Regions from separate parts of the Virgibacillus sp. LDC1 genome, predicted to be linked through region 2. Evidence: riboswitches for the same ligand, from Rfam matches in the RefSeq annotation. Region 2 holds a riboswitch; each other region holds the start of a gene.
The links. A riboswitch is a leader RNA that binds a small molecule or an ion and turns the genes downstream of it on or off. The one in region 2 is predicted to bind cyclic di-AMP.
Positions count from the first base shown of each region.

Region 1 (4,223 bases), on a different contig from region 2:
TGGATTCCATCCCGGGCATTGGAGAGAAGCGCCGCAAGCTCCTGTTGAAGCATTTTGGCTCGGTCAAAAAAATAAAAGAGGCTTCAGTCGAAGACTTCAAGCCCCTTTCAATCGGTGAGAAATTAGCAACGGAAATTCTTAAGGTACTTCGTGAGGAGGAGTCGTGACATACGGCTTCTCTTTTTTTGTTGGATTGAAACGGTAAATCGCATACGCGACCATCGCCGGAAGTACCATGTAGAAAGCACCGATCAGCAAGTTGCTGGTGTCCTTGAGCAGTATCAGGCTAATGCCCATCAAGATGCTGTTAAAGATGACATGGGAGAACATGGCCGCCAAATACCCGTATTTCAAAAAGATGTAGCTGAACAGCAAGCCGATGATAACCAGTTCAATGGGCCGGGAAATTACAGGGTATATCGGATAGAGCGTATGCCCAAGCGCCCAAATGAGCGAGGTAATTAAACTGGCCACAAACGTATTGCGGACGATCTTTTTCACCATTTTGATGCCGAACAGTCGATAGACGGCCTCCTCGGATATGCCGGCCAGCCAAGCCATCAGTGGAAACAGCCAAGGATAGAGCATGTTATAAGGAGACTGTGTGGCATCCGTGGTGGACCATGTATTCAAGGTTAGGCCCAGAACGACAAAGATAATGGATTGGACCCCAAGCAGGATGAAAGCCCACATATACCCCAGCTTCATGCTGTCCAGTACATACTGTCCGTATCCGGGTTCTTTGGCTCGAGGCCATGGATTGAGTCCGTCTTCTTTTTGCCATAGCCCGTTGCCCCCGACAAGGGAGAAATAGAGCAGCGCGGAGAAGATAAGCGAATAGACCGCATAAAAAATCATCATTCCGATTATACCGGTTTGCGACATCCCCTCGGATTGGAAAACGGGAATCAGATTATACGTATTCAGCATCTGAATGATAAACAGCAGCGCCGATAGGAACAGGCCGCGCTTAAAGGACGTATAGGCTCTGGTCTTCACGCTGTATACAATCGCAAGAATGCCAAGGATGAGGGTGAACAGGCCATACCCTGCAAGCGTCAGCAGCGTTGCATCCTGTGTCTGCTTGTTGACATAGGCGGAATGGGCGGCCGGGACTGAAAAGGATGGCTCATAGGAGCGTAATTTCCCCTGTTCGAAGGTGAAACGGTGCTCCAATCTGGAATCGCCAATCTTGGATTCCGGGTCCACATACCGGAGCCGGGGTTCCCCTTCCCGCGTAACCAGCTCCAGTTGCGACGGATCATAGCCCGCTCGCTGGAGCCAAGGCTCTGCGAGAGCTTGCTTCTCGGCTAATGACATGCCGTCCTCGACGACAAGCAGCATCTGCCTTTGTACATCGCCCTTGTTCAGCTCAATCCGTTCATAGCTGGAGCGGGCGAAATCGTACGAGAAGCCGACGATGCCTGAATTTTGCATGTGCACGTCCACATTGAGGGCATCGCCTCCCGGTTCGCTGAAGCGAACGCGGTATACGTCATAGGGATATTTGGCTTCATAGGTTTTGTTGTATTCCGAAAGTTTCTTTTCCTTCGCCAGATATCCGTAAAGTTCCGATTTGGATTGATATGTAACCAATGCGTCATCCGTTTTTGCAGCCGTAAACTGCAAATGCTGCTGAGCAAAGCTTGAAGCCGCTTGCCGAGCCTGCTCCTTGGATATGATATTCGGGGTTGCCATCTCGGTCGAATCCGGATTCGTCGACGGAAACACCTGAAATAATAGGAACAGAATCAGGCCGACTGCGGCAGGCGCGATGAGCTGTTTCAGATTGGGCTTCAGCTTCAAGGCCTCTCTTGCACGATTCATGAAATTCCTCCTCTAAGAAAGTTGATACTCCCACTGGTATTCGATATGCCTGATTAAGAACGCATAGAGTCAATATAACATAGTTATGAAAGTCATTAGCAGCTTATCCCAATATCCGGAATAATGAAATAAATCGATGAAAATGAATGAAAAGTTTCGAAAACGTTAGAGAACCCTATGCTTGTATTCTTGAATATGCCCAATTCGCGTTCTTTTAAAGATTTTTTGGGTGAAAAACGGCATTGGGTTACGTACCGGATTGCGTTATAATCACATCATGCTTCAAGGAACCGAATATTCCAGCCGAATTTCGTACTGAAAATGGGGGAACCATGTAATTGGGGTGAATTTCATTATTCCTAGAATAATGAATAGGGCGACCTGTGGAAATGCCCGAATCCGTCAGCTAACCTCGTAGGCTGCAGCACAGGAACCAGACCGTAAGGGCACTGCGTTTTCCAGTGTCTTTTTTTCTTGATTTTTTTTAAGAAGGTGACCGATTGAACTCTAAATTTAACTGGCTCAGGCTGTCTCCGCCGCAGATTCTCGTGCTTGGGTTTGCAGCTATTATCTTCATCGGGACGGCGCTGCTAATGCTGCCGATTTCCACAAGTACGGGTGAACCGCTTGAGTTTATCGATGCCTTGTTCACGTCGACATCGGCAACTTGCGTAACGGGGCTGGTTGTGGTGGATACAGGAACGACATTCAGTTCCTTCGGAGAAGTCGTGATCATGCTGCTGATCCAGATCGGCGGGCTCGGCTTCATGACGATGGCCACTTTATTTGCCTTGGCTCTCAAAAGGCGCATATCGCTCAAGGATCGTCTCATTTTGCAGGAAGCGATGAATCAGTCCTCGATGGAAGGAATCGTAAGGCTGATTCGCAGAGTGCTGCTGTACTCCCTCATCATCGAGGCCTGCGGCGCTGTCATTCTATCGATTCGTTGGGCGTTCGATATGCCGCTTGGCCAGGCGATTTATTACGGTGTCTTTCATGCGGTCACGATGTTTAACAACGCCGGTTTCGATTTGTTTGGTGATTTTCGGAGTTTGACCGGGTATGTCTACGATCCTGTAGTCAACGTTGTCGTGATGTTTTTGATTGTCTCAGGCGGCATTGGTTTTATCGTCCTATCCGATCTGATTGATTTCCGGAAACAGCGGAGACTTTCCTTGCACTCCAAAGTGGTGCTCACCATGACGGCTACCTTGCTGCTGGTTGGATTTATCGTCATTCTTATATTCGAATTCACCAATCCGAGGACGCTCGGCTCCCTGAATTGGGGCGGAAAATTCTTCGGCGCGTTATTCCAATCCGTAACGCCGCGTACAGCCGGCGCGAATACTATAGATATTACGGGGCTTAGACAGGCCACGCAATTTTTTATCGTGATTCTGATGTTTATCGGAGCATCCCCAGGTTCAACCGGGGGCGGTATCAAAACCACAACCTTCACCATTATGGTGGGGGCGGTCATCGCCATGATGCGCGGGCGTGAAGACATCGTCATGTTCCGGTATCGCCTGGCCCAGGAGCGGGTGCTGAAGGCACTGACCATTGCGTTACTGGCCCTGCTGCTCGTTCTAACCGTATCGATGATTCTGTCGACGACAGAGGAAGGGGACTTCCTGGAGATCCTCTTCGAAACGACGTCCGCCTTCGGTACGGTGGGTCTCTCCATGGGCTTAACGCCTGATCTGACGGTGTTTGGGAAGGTATTGATCAGCATTACGATGTTTGCAGGGCGATTGGGGCCTTTGACGCTTGCTTATGCACTGGGGCCGAAAAAGGGTAAAGAATTATATCGTCATCCGGAAGGCAAAATGATTATTGGATAAGGAGTACAGGAGAGACATGAAACCAAAGCAATTTGCAATCATCGGTTTGGGACGATTTGGCGCCAGCCTGGCGCTTGAGCTGATGGAACAGGGATATGAGGTGCTCGGCATCGACCGCAATGAAGAGGTCGTCGAGGATATGAGCGAGCTGCTGACGCACACGGTGGTGGCGGATGCTACGGATGAAGAGGTGCTTAAATCGCTCGGTATCCGTAACTTCGACTGCGGGATTGTTGCGATCGGAAACGATATTCAGATGAGTATCTTATCTGCCATCTTGTTGAAAGAGCTTGGTGTTGCCATGGTCGTTGCCAAGGCAATTTCGGTGCTGCACGGCCGGGCACTGGAGAAGCTGGGCGTGGACCGGGTGATCTTTCCGGAACGGGATATGGGGATTCGGGTAGCCCATCAGCTTGTCACGCCCAACCTGCTCGACTATATCGAATTATCCAAGGACTATCTGATTGTGGAGATGACGGTCACGGACTGCATGGACGGAAAAACGCTTAGTGAGCTCAATACGAGGGTTCGCTACGGTGTCAGCGTGGTGGCCCT
Region 1 is NZ_JAOXLZ010000001.1:4,411,711-4,415,933, reverse strand. It holds gene uvrC (excinuclease ABC subunit UvrC) at 1-167, shown strand, start outside; gene OHJ21_RS20185 (CPBP family intramembrane glutamic endopeptidase) at 139-1,827, opposite strand; cyclic di-AMP (ydaO/yuaA leader) riboswitch at 2,119-2,263, shown strand; gene OHJ21_RS20180 (TrkH family potassium uptake protein) at 2,328-3,668, shown strand; gene OHJ21_RS20175 (potassium channel family protein) at 3,685-4,223, shown strand, end outside.
Region 1: it holds a riboswitch for cyclic di-AMP, as region 2 does, so the genes downstream of both, OHJ21_RS20180 (TrkH family potassium uptake protein) here and OHJ21_RS32775 (resuscitation-promoting factor) in region 2, are expected to answer to the same signal.

Region 2 (4,223 bases):
GGAGGAGAAGGTGGGTCCGCTGCTGGCTCAAATGCCGGAGAAGATAGCCGGTGTTTTCAAACAACAACATTAACCCAGTGGGAATAACAACGCTTGGTGCATTTGTAATTTAACCAACTAATGGAAGATATACGACACAGAAACGACAGGAAGGAGAGTGTGATTATTATGCTGTTCGACACGCACACTCATATGGACGCTCCCCAATTCGACGAAGACCGGGAAGCGGCTATCCAGCGGGCGCTTGAAGCCGGCGTCACCAGGATGATCAATATCGGATTTAACCGGGAGACGATCCCGACCACGATGAAGCTGGCAGAGACTTATGATTTTATTTACGCGGCGGTGGGCTGGCATCCTGTAGATGCGATTACCATGGAGGATCAGGATCTCGATTGGATCGCTGCTTTATGCAGTCATGAGAAAGTGGTGGCAATCGGCGAGATCGGTTTGGATTATTATTGGGATACATCCCCGAAAGAAGTCCAGCACCGTGTGCTTCGACGTCAGATCGGACTTGCCCGGGAGTTGAACATGCCCATTGTCATTCATAATCGGGATGCGCATGAAGATATCGTTAACATTTTGCGGGAGGAAAAAGCCTCCGAAGTCGGCGGTGTCATGCATTCCTTCTCCGGAAGCTGGGAAACGGCCAAAATGTGCTTGGATATGGGATTCCATATCTCATTTGGCGGGCCGATTACGTTCAAGAATGCGAAGCAGCCCAAAGAGGTTTTGGCACAGGTTCCGCTTGATCGATTATTGATCGAAACGGACGCGCCTTACCTGACACCCCATCCCTTCCGCGGAAAACGAAATGAGACCGCATATGTAAAATTGGTGGCGGAGGCGGCAGCCGAAATTCGAGGGTTGTCCTATGAGGAATTGGCCCAAATTACCACCAAAAATGCACTGGAACGATTTGGCATTTAACGAAAACGAGAGCAAAAGCAATGAAAAAGAGAGCAATCGCGATTAATTAAAGTTTTTTAATCAGAAAAGGCGTTGATATTACAATATTTTAACCTTTTACATGAGAAAATGTGGTTGAATGTTGCTTTACAACCTGCATGTAAACAGGATATCATCTTTTCAGTGATAAGAAGCTGTGATGTGCAGATCGCAGCCGAATATTTCATGAACCGTCTCGCTTAATCTCCGAAATTCTGGAGAACGGGGGAACCGATACTGCAGTGCATACTGGTCTGAATGCACGAAGCTGTATTTGATTTCTTTTTCGGGTCTTTGGGGTGAATTTGAAGGATCTCGCCATGAGCGGGTATCCGGATATAGGGCGTCTCTCTTACGTCCGAACCCGACAGCTAACTCCGTAAGCGAAATAAGAGGGGAAATCTCGTGCATACCATTTCCATGATTTCATTCATCAGGAAGCCACGTTAGAGCCTCTAGTACTCTTTCAATGGCTTTCTTTTATTTTTGAATAATGGAGAAGGGATCATCATACTCTTGGTAAACAGGAGGTGATGGCAGATGGACGGAAGACGGGAATTGACGCAGGGTGTAGATAGATAGCAGGATGCCCTGTGAGAAAAATTGCTATAGTCACGTCAAATGCATTCATGCGTTTACCTAGACGGCGGGACTATGAAGGAGGATGGAATAGTGGGCATTTTTCAACCTGAAGAAACCCATGAATCACAATCATCCAGCATGTCTTACGCATTGAGATGGAAGCATGACAATTTGCGTCAACTGATGTTGCTCGGCGCCATGGGTGCCGTTACGGTATCACTTCTCATATCGTTGGTTGTACATGATCAGGCAGGCAAGGAGGTTCAGCTTGTCGTCGACGGCCGGGTCACTACGGTGGAAACACGTGGATCGTTGCTGCAGGAATTGCTGGATGAGCAAGCGATCACGTTGAGTCCCCAGGATCAGATTTCGATGCCTCTGAACGGCGCGATCCAGGACGGAGACCGAATTATCATTGAACGGGCAATTCCAGTCAAAGTTACGGTAGGCAGCACAACCAAAACCATATTTACATCCCAGGATACGGTTGATCATGTACTCAAAGAGGCTGGCGTTACGATCCAGGGTGAAGATATAGTACAACCGTCGCAAGACACGAAGCTGACCAGCAATATGAATATCCATGTCGTTCGCGTCACGAAACAAAAAGTCAAGGAGACGGAAGACCGCGAATTCCGCGTGATCAAGACAGCCGACCCATCGCTTGAAAAGGGCGATAACCGCGTCATTCAGCGGGGCGAGCCTGGTCTCATGGTGAACCATTACGAGAAGGTCTACCACAATGGCAAGCTGGTTTCCAAGACGAAGGTCTCCCAAGAGATTGAGCGCAGAACGAAGGATAAAATCATTGCCGTAGGCACGAAAAAAGTGGAGAAGCCTGTTATCGTTCAGGCGGCAGCCACCGATGTAAAAGCTACACCGGCTAAATTGTCGGGCACGAAAAAAGTAACGACCGCCAAGGCTGTGGAGAACAATGTAGTCTCCCGCGCAGGCGTTGATTTTAAATACAAGAAGGTATTGAACAACGTGTCGATGACGGCGTATTCCGCCGAGCAGCAAGGAATCGGTACGCGCACCGCATCCGGCACACGCGTTACTGAAGGGCGCACCATCGCCGTTGACCCTAACATCATCCCAATCGGATGGTGGGTCTATATCGAAGGCATTGGCTTCCGTCGTGCTGAAGATACGGGCGGTGCCATCAAAGGCAACAAAATCGATGTTTATTACGATTCGTTGAAATCGGCCATGAATTTCGGCCGGAAGAGCGGCCGCACCGTTTACGTGATCGGTCCGGTTAAGCCTGAGTTGAACTAAACGCATGAATTCCAGATTTACATTGCCATTCTAATGCTATACTATTTAGCTTATAATATATGATGATCAAGAAGAGGGAATATTTCCTCTTCTTTTGTTTTGTTAAGAACGGAGTATTTAAGGCTAAGTTGGTTGAACCTTAAAGTTGTACAGGCCTGCTTTGCTTGGGAAGGAAGAGAACGAACGCATGATTAAAGAAGTGATTGTTGTGGAAGGCAGAGACGATACCGTTGCCATTAAACGGGCCGTAGATGCCGATACGATCGAAACGGGCGGTTCAGCGATCAACAAGCAAATCCTGAAACGCATAGCGCTTGCCCAGGAGCGCAGAGGCGTTATTATATTGACAGATCCTGACCATGCAGGGGAGCGGATCCGCAAAATCGTGGATCAGGGGGTGCCTGGCTGCAAGCATGCCTTTATTCCCGAAGCAGATGCTACCCGCAAAGGGGATATCGGCGTGGAGAATGCCTCGCCAGAGGCGATACGGCGTGCGCTCGAGCGGGTTCATACCTCCTTTGAGGGTGGAGAGAGCCTGATCAGCTTGGAGGACATGCTGGAGGCTGGATTATCAGCGCACCCGGAGGCGGCGGCAAGACGTATGGCGATGGGAAATCTGCTGGGGATCGGATATTGCAACAGCAAGCAATTCCATAAACGATTGGCCATGTTTCAAATATCGCGTGAAGAATTTCTGGCCGCACTTGCACAACTGGAAGAAGGGGGCGTAAGCCAATGAATCGGATCGAGGATATATCAACACCAAGACGGACGAAGGAGATCATCTCACGGCATGGATTCTCCTTCAAGAAGAGTCTGGGTCAAAACTTTCTCATTGATCAGAATATTCTGTATAAAATTGTGGAAGCTGCAGGACTGGATGAAGATAAGGGAGCTCTTGAGATCGGTCCTGGTATCGGTGCATTAACCGAGAAGCTGGCACAGACGGCAGGAACCGTCACCGCGGTCGAAATTGATCAGCGCCTGATTCCCATCCTGAGGGAGGTCCTGGAGCCCTATGAGAATGTGAAGGTGCATCATGGGGATGTACTGAAGGTCGATCTTCATGAGCTGTTCCGTCAGGATTTCGCGGACGTATCGAAGGTAAGTGTGGTTGCCAATCTGCCGTATTATGTTACGACGCCGATTCTCATGAAGCTGCTGGAGGAAAAGCTGCCGCTGGAGAATATCGTGGTGATGATTCAGAAAGAAGTGGCAGAGCGGATGGCAGCGGCACCGGGAAGCAAGGATTACGGCAGCCTTAGTATTGCCGTTCAATATTACAGTGAACCTAAGCTGGTCTGTATTGTGCCGCACACGGTGTTTATCCCGCAGCCGAATGTCGCATCGGCGGTTATCCGCCTGGCGGTCCGGGAACAGCCTCCTGTCAGCGTAGAAGACGAAGGGTTCTT
Region 2 is NZ_JAOXLZ010000011.1:47,687-51,909, reverse strand. It holds gene OHJ21_RS32785 (HD domain-containing protein) at 1-73, shown strand, start outside; gene OHJ21_RS32780 (TatD family hydrolase) at 166-933, shown strand; cyclic di-AMP (ydaO/yuaA leader) riboswitch at 1,139-1,353, shown strand; gene OHJ21_RS32775 (resuscitation-promoting factor) at 1,624-2,811, shown strand; gene rnmV (ribonuclease M5) at 2,999-3,550, shown strand; gene rsmA (16S rRNA (adenine(1518)-N(6)/adenine(1519)-N(6))-dimethyltransferase RsmA) at 3,547-4,223, shown strand, end outside.

Region 3 (4,223 bases), on a different contig from region 2:
TCTATTCTTCACTGGGAGAGATGTTTACGGTCGAGCGGCCCGTATAACAGCGGATGGGATGGATAAGGGTTAGGACGCAGCGAATATCAAGCTGTAAGCGTTCATGTACCGCTATTCGATAGCGCGTTGGTCCATGAAAGAAACGGGACTTGTGGAATATCCTGCCTGGAATATGCAAATTCTACATGAATGTGGGGCCGATATGATGAATTCACAATATAGGAGTGATCGACATATGAAGTTTGAATCCAAGGTTGTCATTGTGACGGGAGGCGCCAGCGGGATCGGTGAAGCAGCGGTAAGGCTTTTTGTAGAAGAGGGGGCCAAGGTTGTTATCGCGGATTATTCGGACCGCGGACAGGCCGTTTCCGATGAATTAAGAGGAGCAGGCTTTGAGACGCTGTTCGTTAAGACGGATGTAACCCAAGAACAGGAAGTTGCGAATATGGTGAAGCAGACGGTTGAGCATTTTGGCCGTGTTGATGTATTGTTCGCCAATGCAGGCATTGCTCATGATGCGCCTGCCGATCAGTTGTCGATGGACAACTGGCAAAGAACGATTGATATTAATCTTACAGGGGTGTTCCTGTGTGATAAATATGTAATCCAGCAAATGCTATCCCAAGGAACCGGAGGGGCGATCGTAAACTGCGGCTCGATCCATAGCCATGTCGGAAAAGCGGGGGTTACCGCCTATGCTTCCGCTAAGGGAGGCGTTAAGCTGTTAACCCAGTCGATGAGCGCGGATTATGCTCCTAAAGGGATTCGGGTCAACGCCGTATGTCCGGGATATATCGATACGCCGCTTATTAAGGGAAGAACGGAAGCGATCACGCAGCATCTGGTCGGCCTTCATCCGATGGGCCGCTTGGGGCAGCCGGAAGAAGTAGCCAAAGCCGTGTTGTTCCTCGCCAGCGAAGATGCATCCTTCATTACAGGCACGAGTTTGCTGGTGGATGGCGGATATACGGCCGTATAATTGAAGCAAAGCCCCGATATAACAATCGGGGCTTTGTTTGCAGGAGGAAAGACGAAACTTATATAATGCTGACACCAGCGCTGCCGTAACCTGCGACTGCAGTGACAAGAGTTACGCCAGCAGCTGTTGCCGAGAATACCATTAACAAGCGGGTATTGGCTGCCACCGGAATGGCCAGGCCTTCTACGAAGCCATTGCTTACCGTTCCGGGACCTACAATGCCTGTGAGCGGCGGAGCCAACGTAACAAGAGCGCCTGGTATCGGTGCGAAAGTATTGCTCGTAGCCGGTGCACTGTACAGTTGGGCTGTGATTGTAACCGTGGTTCCTGTCAGGGTAAGCGCCAAAGTAGTGCTAAAGGTAGCAGACAGTGCAGTGATGGTACCAGCTCGTGGCGTGTTAAATGCGAAGTCAAGTGCAGTACCTGCTGCTCCCGTAAGGTCGATCGTTCCACCAGCGAGGGTAACGGTAGGGCCGGAAATACCAAAGCCGACCAGACCGACTGTACCTACCAATCCGCCCAAAACAGTAGTCAGAGCAAGTGGCAGACCAGATGCGAATGGGATGATGGCTCCTCCGGCAGCTGCTCCAGTAGCCCCAGTAGCCCCAGTAGCTCCAGCAGGTCCGACGGCTCCAGCAGGTCCGACAGGCCCGACAGGCCCGACAGGTCCCGCCGGTCCTGCAGGTCCAGCCGGTCCAGCCGGTCCAGCAATACCAGTTGTCGGTCCGGCAGGTCCGGCAGGCCCGATAGGTCCAGCTGGTCCAACCGGTCCAACCGGTCCGATAGGCCCTTGAGGACCTACAGGTCCGCGGATAGCTCTTGGGCATCGGCGCTTTTTAACAACACATACATGATCTTTATGTCCACCATGACCATGAGACGGGCATTTCTTTTTCTTCGCATGAATGACTTCTTTCTCTATCTTTTTAAGAGCACACAATAATTTTCTTTTTCTAGAAGAACGTTCCAAATGGAGCACCTCCTTTAGATTTGTTTTATACTACGCAAGTGCTCTCGGTACGGCATGGGTTAATAGCGTACAAATGATAGATATCCACCTATAATTTCCAGAATGTACGCTAGCCCCCAAGGCATTCATCTATTGACGAATAGCAAAAACCATAGGATGAATTTCAAATTTCCATACGATGTTCATAGGCTTATTACGCAGCGTTTCAAAAAAAATTAGACCTTACATGTAATGAGGGAAGCTTTCACAATCCGGGTTTAATTCATGGCATAAACTATCCATCACATGAACGAGTAAGGGAGGCATGTCAAACGCCTGCTATATAGCGAAAAATTGACCTGGAATAACCCCCCTGAATGGTAAGGGGACAGGCTTGAATGAGGCATTTATCCGGCGTGTAATATACCCTGGAAGAATGACATTTCCGCCTCTAAATTTCCAAAAAAAGCGGTTAAGGGGGTTTGACTTTTCCTGAACTTCCCTTTATCATGAACACACGCTTAGTTTCCGGCATACATTTTCCGGAAAGCGGGGGAACCAGTTTCACCAGGGGCGAGTCACTTGGAATCACGAGTGTAGGGTACCATCTTACCCGAGTCCGTCAGCTAACCTCGTCAGCAGTGGATGGGTCTTTTATACATAATGGATGTTTCATAACAAAGGCCCTTTATTCTCTATAGGGGCCTTTCTCTATTTTTTGACCCCCTGCTGGCGGAGCTATGTCTAGATCCCCTGTTTGGTGGTCTTTTTGTATTCTGCTAAAGAGGAGGGGCAAGGTCGGCAAATGTTGAACCAATTGAATCGGTCAGACGGCATTGGGTTAAAGCGTGCACGGAGATGGATGAATCATCTTCCCTGAAGCCCCGACCCGTGCAAGGTATCTGAATGTCCTTATATCCAAGTTAACACATAAATTAACAGGGATTATTTCATCATGCCATTTTTTAAGAATTGCAAAGTCATAACGAAAGGTTGTGGAAAAGTTTTGAAGAAAGTCGTTGTACTGATGTTGTCATTGATTTTGGTGGTATCGCTTGCGGCTTGCGGCGACAAAGGGAGTACGCTGGATCGCGCCATAGAGCAGGGATATATCACCGTGGGTTTTGCGAATGAGAAGCCTTATGCCTATAAAGAGGCCAACGGGGAGCTGACGGGAGAAGCAGTTGAGATTGCCCGAGTTATTCTGGAACGGCTTGGGATCAAGGAAATGAGGGGAGAGCTTACGGAATTCGGTTCACTGGTTGCCGGACTGCAGGCTGAGCGGTTTGATCTCATTACCGCAGGCATGTTCATTAATCCGGACCGCTGCTCTGCCGTATTGTTTGCCGATCCGGAGTACAGCATCGGGGAAGCCATTGCGGTGAAGCAAGGGAACCCGATGGAACTCGGAAGCTATGAGGACATTGCCAAGAATGACCAGGCCAAGGTAGCCGTCATGACCGGCGCGGTCGAAATCGGCTATATGGAGAAGTCTGGCATTCCCACGGACCGGATCGTACAGGTCCCTGACCAGGCCTCGGCCATCAGCGCTCTCCAGGCAGACCGGGTGCAGGCGATTACGATGACGGGGCCGTCCCTGCAGGCGATGCTGGATTCGGCTAACGACGACAGCATCGAACGCGTGGCTGATTTCGAGCAGCCGGTCATCGACGGAGAGAGCGTTCGCGGTTACGGCGCTACGGCTTTTCGCCAAGCGGATACCGAGTTCCAGGAGGCTTACAATGCGGAGCTGCAAAAAATGAAGGAGTCTGGCGAGCTGCTCGAAATTTTGCAAGAGTTCGGGTTCACGGAAGAAGAGCTCCCGGGTGAGATGACGGCCGCCGCGCTTTGCGGGGAATAGCATGCCGAATTCTTGGATCGATTTTCTCCCTACGCTGCTTAAAGGAGCAGAGATCACGATTATCGTCGCGTTTTTTTCAGCTATACTGGCTATCGCGATGTCCTTTGCAGCCGGATTATGCCGGCTGTCGAAGCTGTGGATCGTCCGGACGTTGACAGCCGTGTACGTGGAAGTCTTTCGGGGAACCTCCTTGCTGGTGCAGCTGTTCTGGTTGTATTTTGCCCTTCCGTTCATCGGCATCGAGCTTCCGAAAATGCTGGCGGCGATCCTCGCGATCGGGCTGAACTTCGGCGCATACGGCTCGGAAATCGTTCGAAGCGCCGTGCTGGCCGTTCCAAAAGGACAGTGGGAAGCCGCCTTAGCGCTTAATCTGAAGCCTTGGCAAAGGCTGTGGAATGTGATATTGCCTCAAGCGTCCCTGCGAATGCTTCCCC
Region 3 is NZ_JAOXLZ010000008.1:159,108-163,330, reverse strand. It holds gene OHJ21_RS31530 (flavin reductase family protein) at 1-47, shown strand, start outside; gene OHJ21_RS31525 (SDR family NAD(P)-dependent oxidoreductase) at 236-979, shown strand; gene OHJ21_RS31520 (exosporium glycoprotein BclB-related protein) at 1,038-1,949, opposite strand; cyclic di-AMP (ydaO/yuaA leader) riboswitch at 2,437-2,584, shown strand; gene ehuB (ectoine/hydroxyectoine ABC transporter substrate-binding protein EhuB) at 2,956-3,789, shown strand; gene ehuC (ectoine/hydroxyectoine ABC transporter permease subunit EhuC) at 3,791-4,223, shown strand, end outside.
Region 3: it holds a riboswitch for cyclic di-AMP, as region 2 does, so the genes downstream of both, ehuB (ectoine/hydroxyectoine ABC transporter substrate-binding protein EhuB) here and OHJ21_RS32775 (resuscitation-promoting factor) in region 2, are expected to answer to the same signal.

Region 4 (4,223 bases), on a different contig from region 2:
ACATTAATGACAAAGTTGTTACTGCGTCCATTCTATCAGACAGCAAGCGAGATTGGCAATTATTTCTTGGTGAATTTCGCTATTTTTCAATAGCATTAGCCGTCGAAGCATCGGATAAAATCAATATTTTTCCAAAATGGGTGTTTAATGAAGGGAGAGAAGGGTATATAAAGGGTAGAAGATGTGAAGACATGGCGAAGTGAAGTGAACTTGTAGAATAAATTTCATTTTTTTTCGAAAAGCGGGAACTTTTCCGTTGTCCTGAACGTTATAAAGGTATAGACAGAATAAACAAAAGAAAAAAGCCGCTGGATGAGATCGGCACAATCTCATAAGCCCAGGGCTTTCTTGTAAGAGTAAATCAATAAAGTTCCAACATTAATTGTAGTTCACAGCTACAGATTTGTACGTATTTTGACTCATAATTCTCTTAGCGCCTACATATCGGTTGGCATAATAGCTCTGGCTTAGCGGACTGATAATGACACCACGCGAAGATGAGGAATGAGCGAATTTGCCGCTCCCAACATATATACCCACATGAGATACACCTCTACCGGATGTGTTGAAGAACACGAGATCGCCAGCTTTCAGGTTGCTCTTGGATACTGCCGTACCTACTTTGTATTGAGCTGCAGATGTACGCGGCAGGCTAAGGCCAAGCTTCTTGTAAACATAGCTGGTGAATCCGGAGCAGTCAAAACCATTCGTTGTGGTTCCGCCTGTTTTATAAGAGACACCAATGGCTGGTTTGATTGCAGTATTTAATTTGGAATCGGCGAAAGCGCTTCCGGTCCCTAATGTGAGTGCGAGTGCGAGGCCTAGAGAAACAGCCGTTAACTTCTTTTTCAAAACAAAAGCTCCTTCCATTGCCTGCGAGGTTAGCTTAAGGGTTCGGTTGAAGGTCCCCTATGATCCCTCTCTTGCGAGATCAATTCACCCAAAACGGATCCCCCGCTTCCCATATCGTTATGGGAATTCGGCTCCTTAAAATGTTGATGAACCCATTCATTGACGTCTGACGTTCCAACATAGATAACGAATTTACATCGTTCCAACAAAAAGTTACAGTAAAGATGACAAAGTTGTTACTAACATATTCGTTATTTTAGCAGAGTATTAACAATTTGGCAAACGAGGAAAGATCATTTTTAAACAAAAAAACCTGTCCCCATCTTGGGGAAACAGGTTTTTTTGTAATTTGGCGCTCAGAAATTTGTAATATAGAGGATAAATGAACTCTTATTCTTTGTAAAATCAAGACCCGGATAGAAACGTGTCACTTCGGATTACAGCTTATTCGCGAGCATGTTTCATCATTTCAGGGTAACGAATTGTAACGATTAAGGATGCGATGAGGAGGAATCTCTCCACAAATGATATTGAGCGGAAATTACCCAAATTTGGAAAAGTCCATTCAGAAAATAAGAGGCCTGCTGAATAATTAAGCCGATCAACCCGGCCCAGAAGAGCGAAGCCGAGCTCAGGAGCAACAGAATGACACAGGCGGATCCGCCGATGGTGATGGATAACAGCACTGCCGTGCCCAAGCGGCGGAAGAGCGCATGGAGAGAGCTGATCATACCAAAGTCTCCCGTGCGCCCGAACTGCATATAGAGCAATAACAGGCGGATTAGATAGGCGTACAAGAACCAGCCAACGGCATACGGCAGTGCATGAAGGAGCAGAACAGGCTCCTGAATCCCATTTAGCAGAATCGGAAGAATTTTGGGCAGAAGCCAGTAACCGGGCACAAAGGTGAGAATAAGCTCAATCAGATAGAATAGCGTTACAGGTTTCCACAGTTTGCGCATGCCAGTGAAGAAGAATAAACCACGCTCGCCCTTGGCTTCCTGGTGAAGGTTGTAGAAGATGCCGGCCCGAATGAGCGGGGTGAGAACCATCCGGATCAGGAGCAAACCGGCCAGAAGCCATCCGTAGGTGTGGACCGTGCTGCTCAGGGTTAGGCTCATCTCGCCCTCATAGAAGAATAACAGACGGCTGAGCTCGTTAGGGGCAGAATCCGGATATCGCATCAGAAGGGGAACGACTGCCGATTTTACGAGTCGGTACAGGCAGTATCCCCACAGCAAACGGTATAAGAAGAGCAGAATCGAGACGTATAGCTGGTCTTTAACACTGGTCCACCCTTGGCCTGCGTAACTTTTCATGTGCTCCCCCCTCACCATGACAGGCTGCCGAACAGCGTCTCCACAAGCTTGGTAATACTGAGATTCCAGCGTGTAACCACCTTCGGATCCATTCCTGCCTTCATATAGTTATTGATGTGTTTGTTCTCCAGGACGATGGAGTATTTGGGATCAACCATGGCCCAGGCGAGCGGAGTGCTGTACTCCAGGGTGTAAGTAACTTTGCCGTCCTTGCCGCTCCAGGTCCGCTCCACCGTTTTGCCATCCTCAAAGGCGAACACGATCGGCACATTGGTTATATCCCCGTCCTTGCTCGTAATCTTGACCGTAGACTCATAACGAGGATGTTCCGCCGTGCCTTTATTTTTGGTTTTGATCACGTCGATGGCGACATCCGCCATCTGGCTTCCATATACATATTGGTCAAAATACGGCTGCCAGGACGTTTTGCTTACTTGCTCTACAACTTTCTGGAAGTCGGACGTGGTCGGATGCTTGAACCGGTATTTCTGGGCATACGTATGAAGAATCTTCTCCATCATCTGCGGACCGACCTGCCGTTCGATGCCTTGCAGCACCAGCTTGCCCCTCGTGTAAACATTCAGTGCGTAGTTTTCGTGGGAGCTGTATTTCCAGGATTCCATCTTCAGCGGTGCAGGGGAAGTAATGGATGCTCCCTGAGCTGCCGTATTGGAGGTAATACCGTATTCTTTTTCCATCACTCGTTCTTCAGCATAGGTTGCAAAGGCCTCGTCCAGCCACGCTTCCTCAAATTCATTACTTGCGATCATTCCGTAAAAATATTGATGGGCGATCTCATGAATGACGGTCCGCTCCAGCTCATATCCCGGCGAATCGTTTTTGGCACCGAAGGCCGTGACCAGCGTCGGGTATTCCATGCCGCCTGCCCCGTTGCCCGATTCCGGCGGAACGACGATGGACAACGTGGAATACGGATAGGTTCCGTACCATTTTCCAAACGAAGCGAGTGCCGACTTGGCGGCATCAAAGTAACGCTCCTTTAAGTCTTTATGGGCCGGATCGAGATACAGCTTGATGCGGACCCCCGGTACGCCTGGTGCGGAGAATGCTTCTTCTGCCGTGACAAAGTTTGGCGATGCCGACCAGGCAAAATCATGCACATCATCCGCATAGAATTGATAAATTTTTTCCCCGTTTGATTTTTGGGCAGGCTTGGTAGGGAATCCGGTCGCCGCGACAATGTAATTTTCGGGCACTCGGATGCGAACGCTGTAGATGCCGAAGTTCGAATAGAATTCGGAGTTGCCATGGTATTGATGAAGATTCCAGCCTTCCTCTGTTCTTCCGCGAAGACCAGCGGGTTCATAGACCGAAAGTTTAGGAAACCATTGGCCGGCCATAATAAAATTCTCGGTGGTTCCCATGCGAGCAAATATTTTGGGAAGTTCGACCTCGAACTCCAAGTGAATGGTAACACTCTCCCCGCTCTTGATGGGTTTAGGCAGCCGGAGCTTGGCAAGGCTGTGATCCTTGATGTTGCCGTCATCCGGTTGAACAAATTGAAGGCGATGGGTCAGGGCCAGTCCTTCGGTTGTTTTCACGCTGGTAATGGCCATGGAGCCGTATCCGTCGTCTGGCATGGGATCGGAACGAAGCCTGCCGCCCGATTCCTTCATAAAGGTCGTGTCATTGGAAGCAAATGCATTGGGATACAGATGAAAGTACAGCTCGTTTACGCTTTTTTTGCCTGGATGAGTCCAAGTGAGTGTCTGTTTGCCCTTAAGCTTGTTCTCCTCAGGCTCGTACCGAACATCCATATGATATTCCACCAGCCGGTCGCTTAAGGCCGGAGCGGGAATATTAGGCTGCACCTTAGGCGGTGAGAGCGGGGCCTTCTCCACGGCAGAGGCGGAGGGCTTGCCCGCATTTGGGGCAAGAGCAGACGCTGAGGACCCTGGATTCAGAAATATCGGCATCGATCCTGCAAGCAAACCTATGGCAAGCAGGGATGATAGAAAGACTTTGGCACGTGGTGGGACCATATCGAACAACCTCCCGTTGACAAGCATCTAGTGCATGTATATGTTTGCT
Region 4 is NZ_JAOXLZ010000010.1:17,460-21,682, forward strand. It holds gene OHJ21_RS32310 (C40 family peptidase) at 379-852, opposite strand; cyclic di-AMP (ydaO/yuaA leader) riboswitch at 856-995, opposite strand; gene OHJ21_RS32315 (hypothetical protein) at 1,344-2,171, opposite strand; gene OHJ21_RS32320 (M1 family metallopeptidase) at 2,183-4,174, opposite strand.
Region 4: it holds a riboswitch for cyclic di-AMP, as region 2 does, so the genes downstream of both, OHJ21_RS32310 (C40 family peptidase) here and OHJ21_RS32775 (resuscitation-promoting factor) in region 2, are expected to answer to the same signal.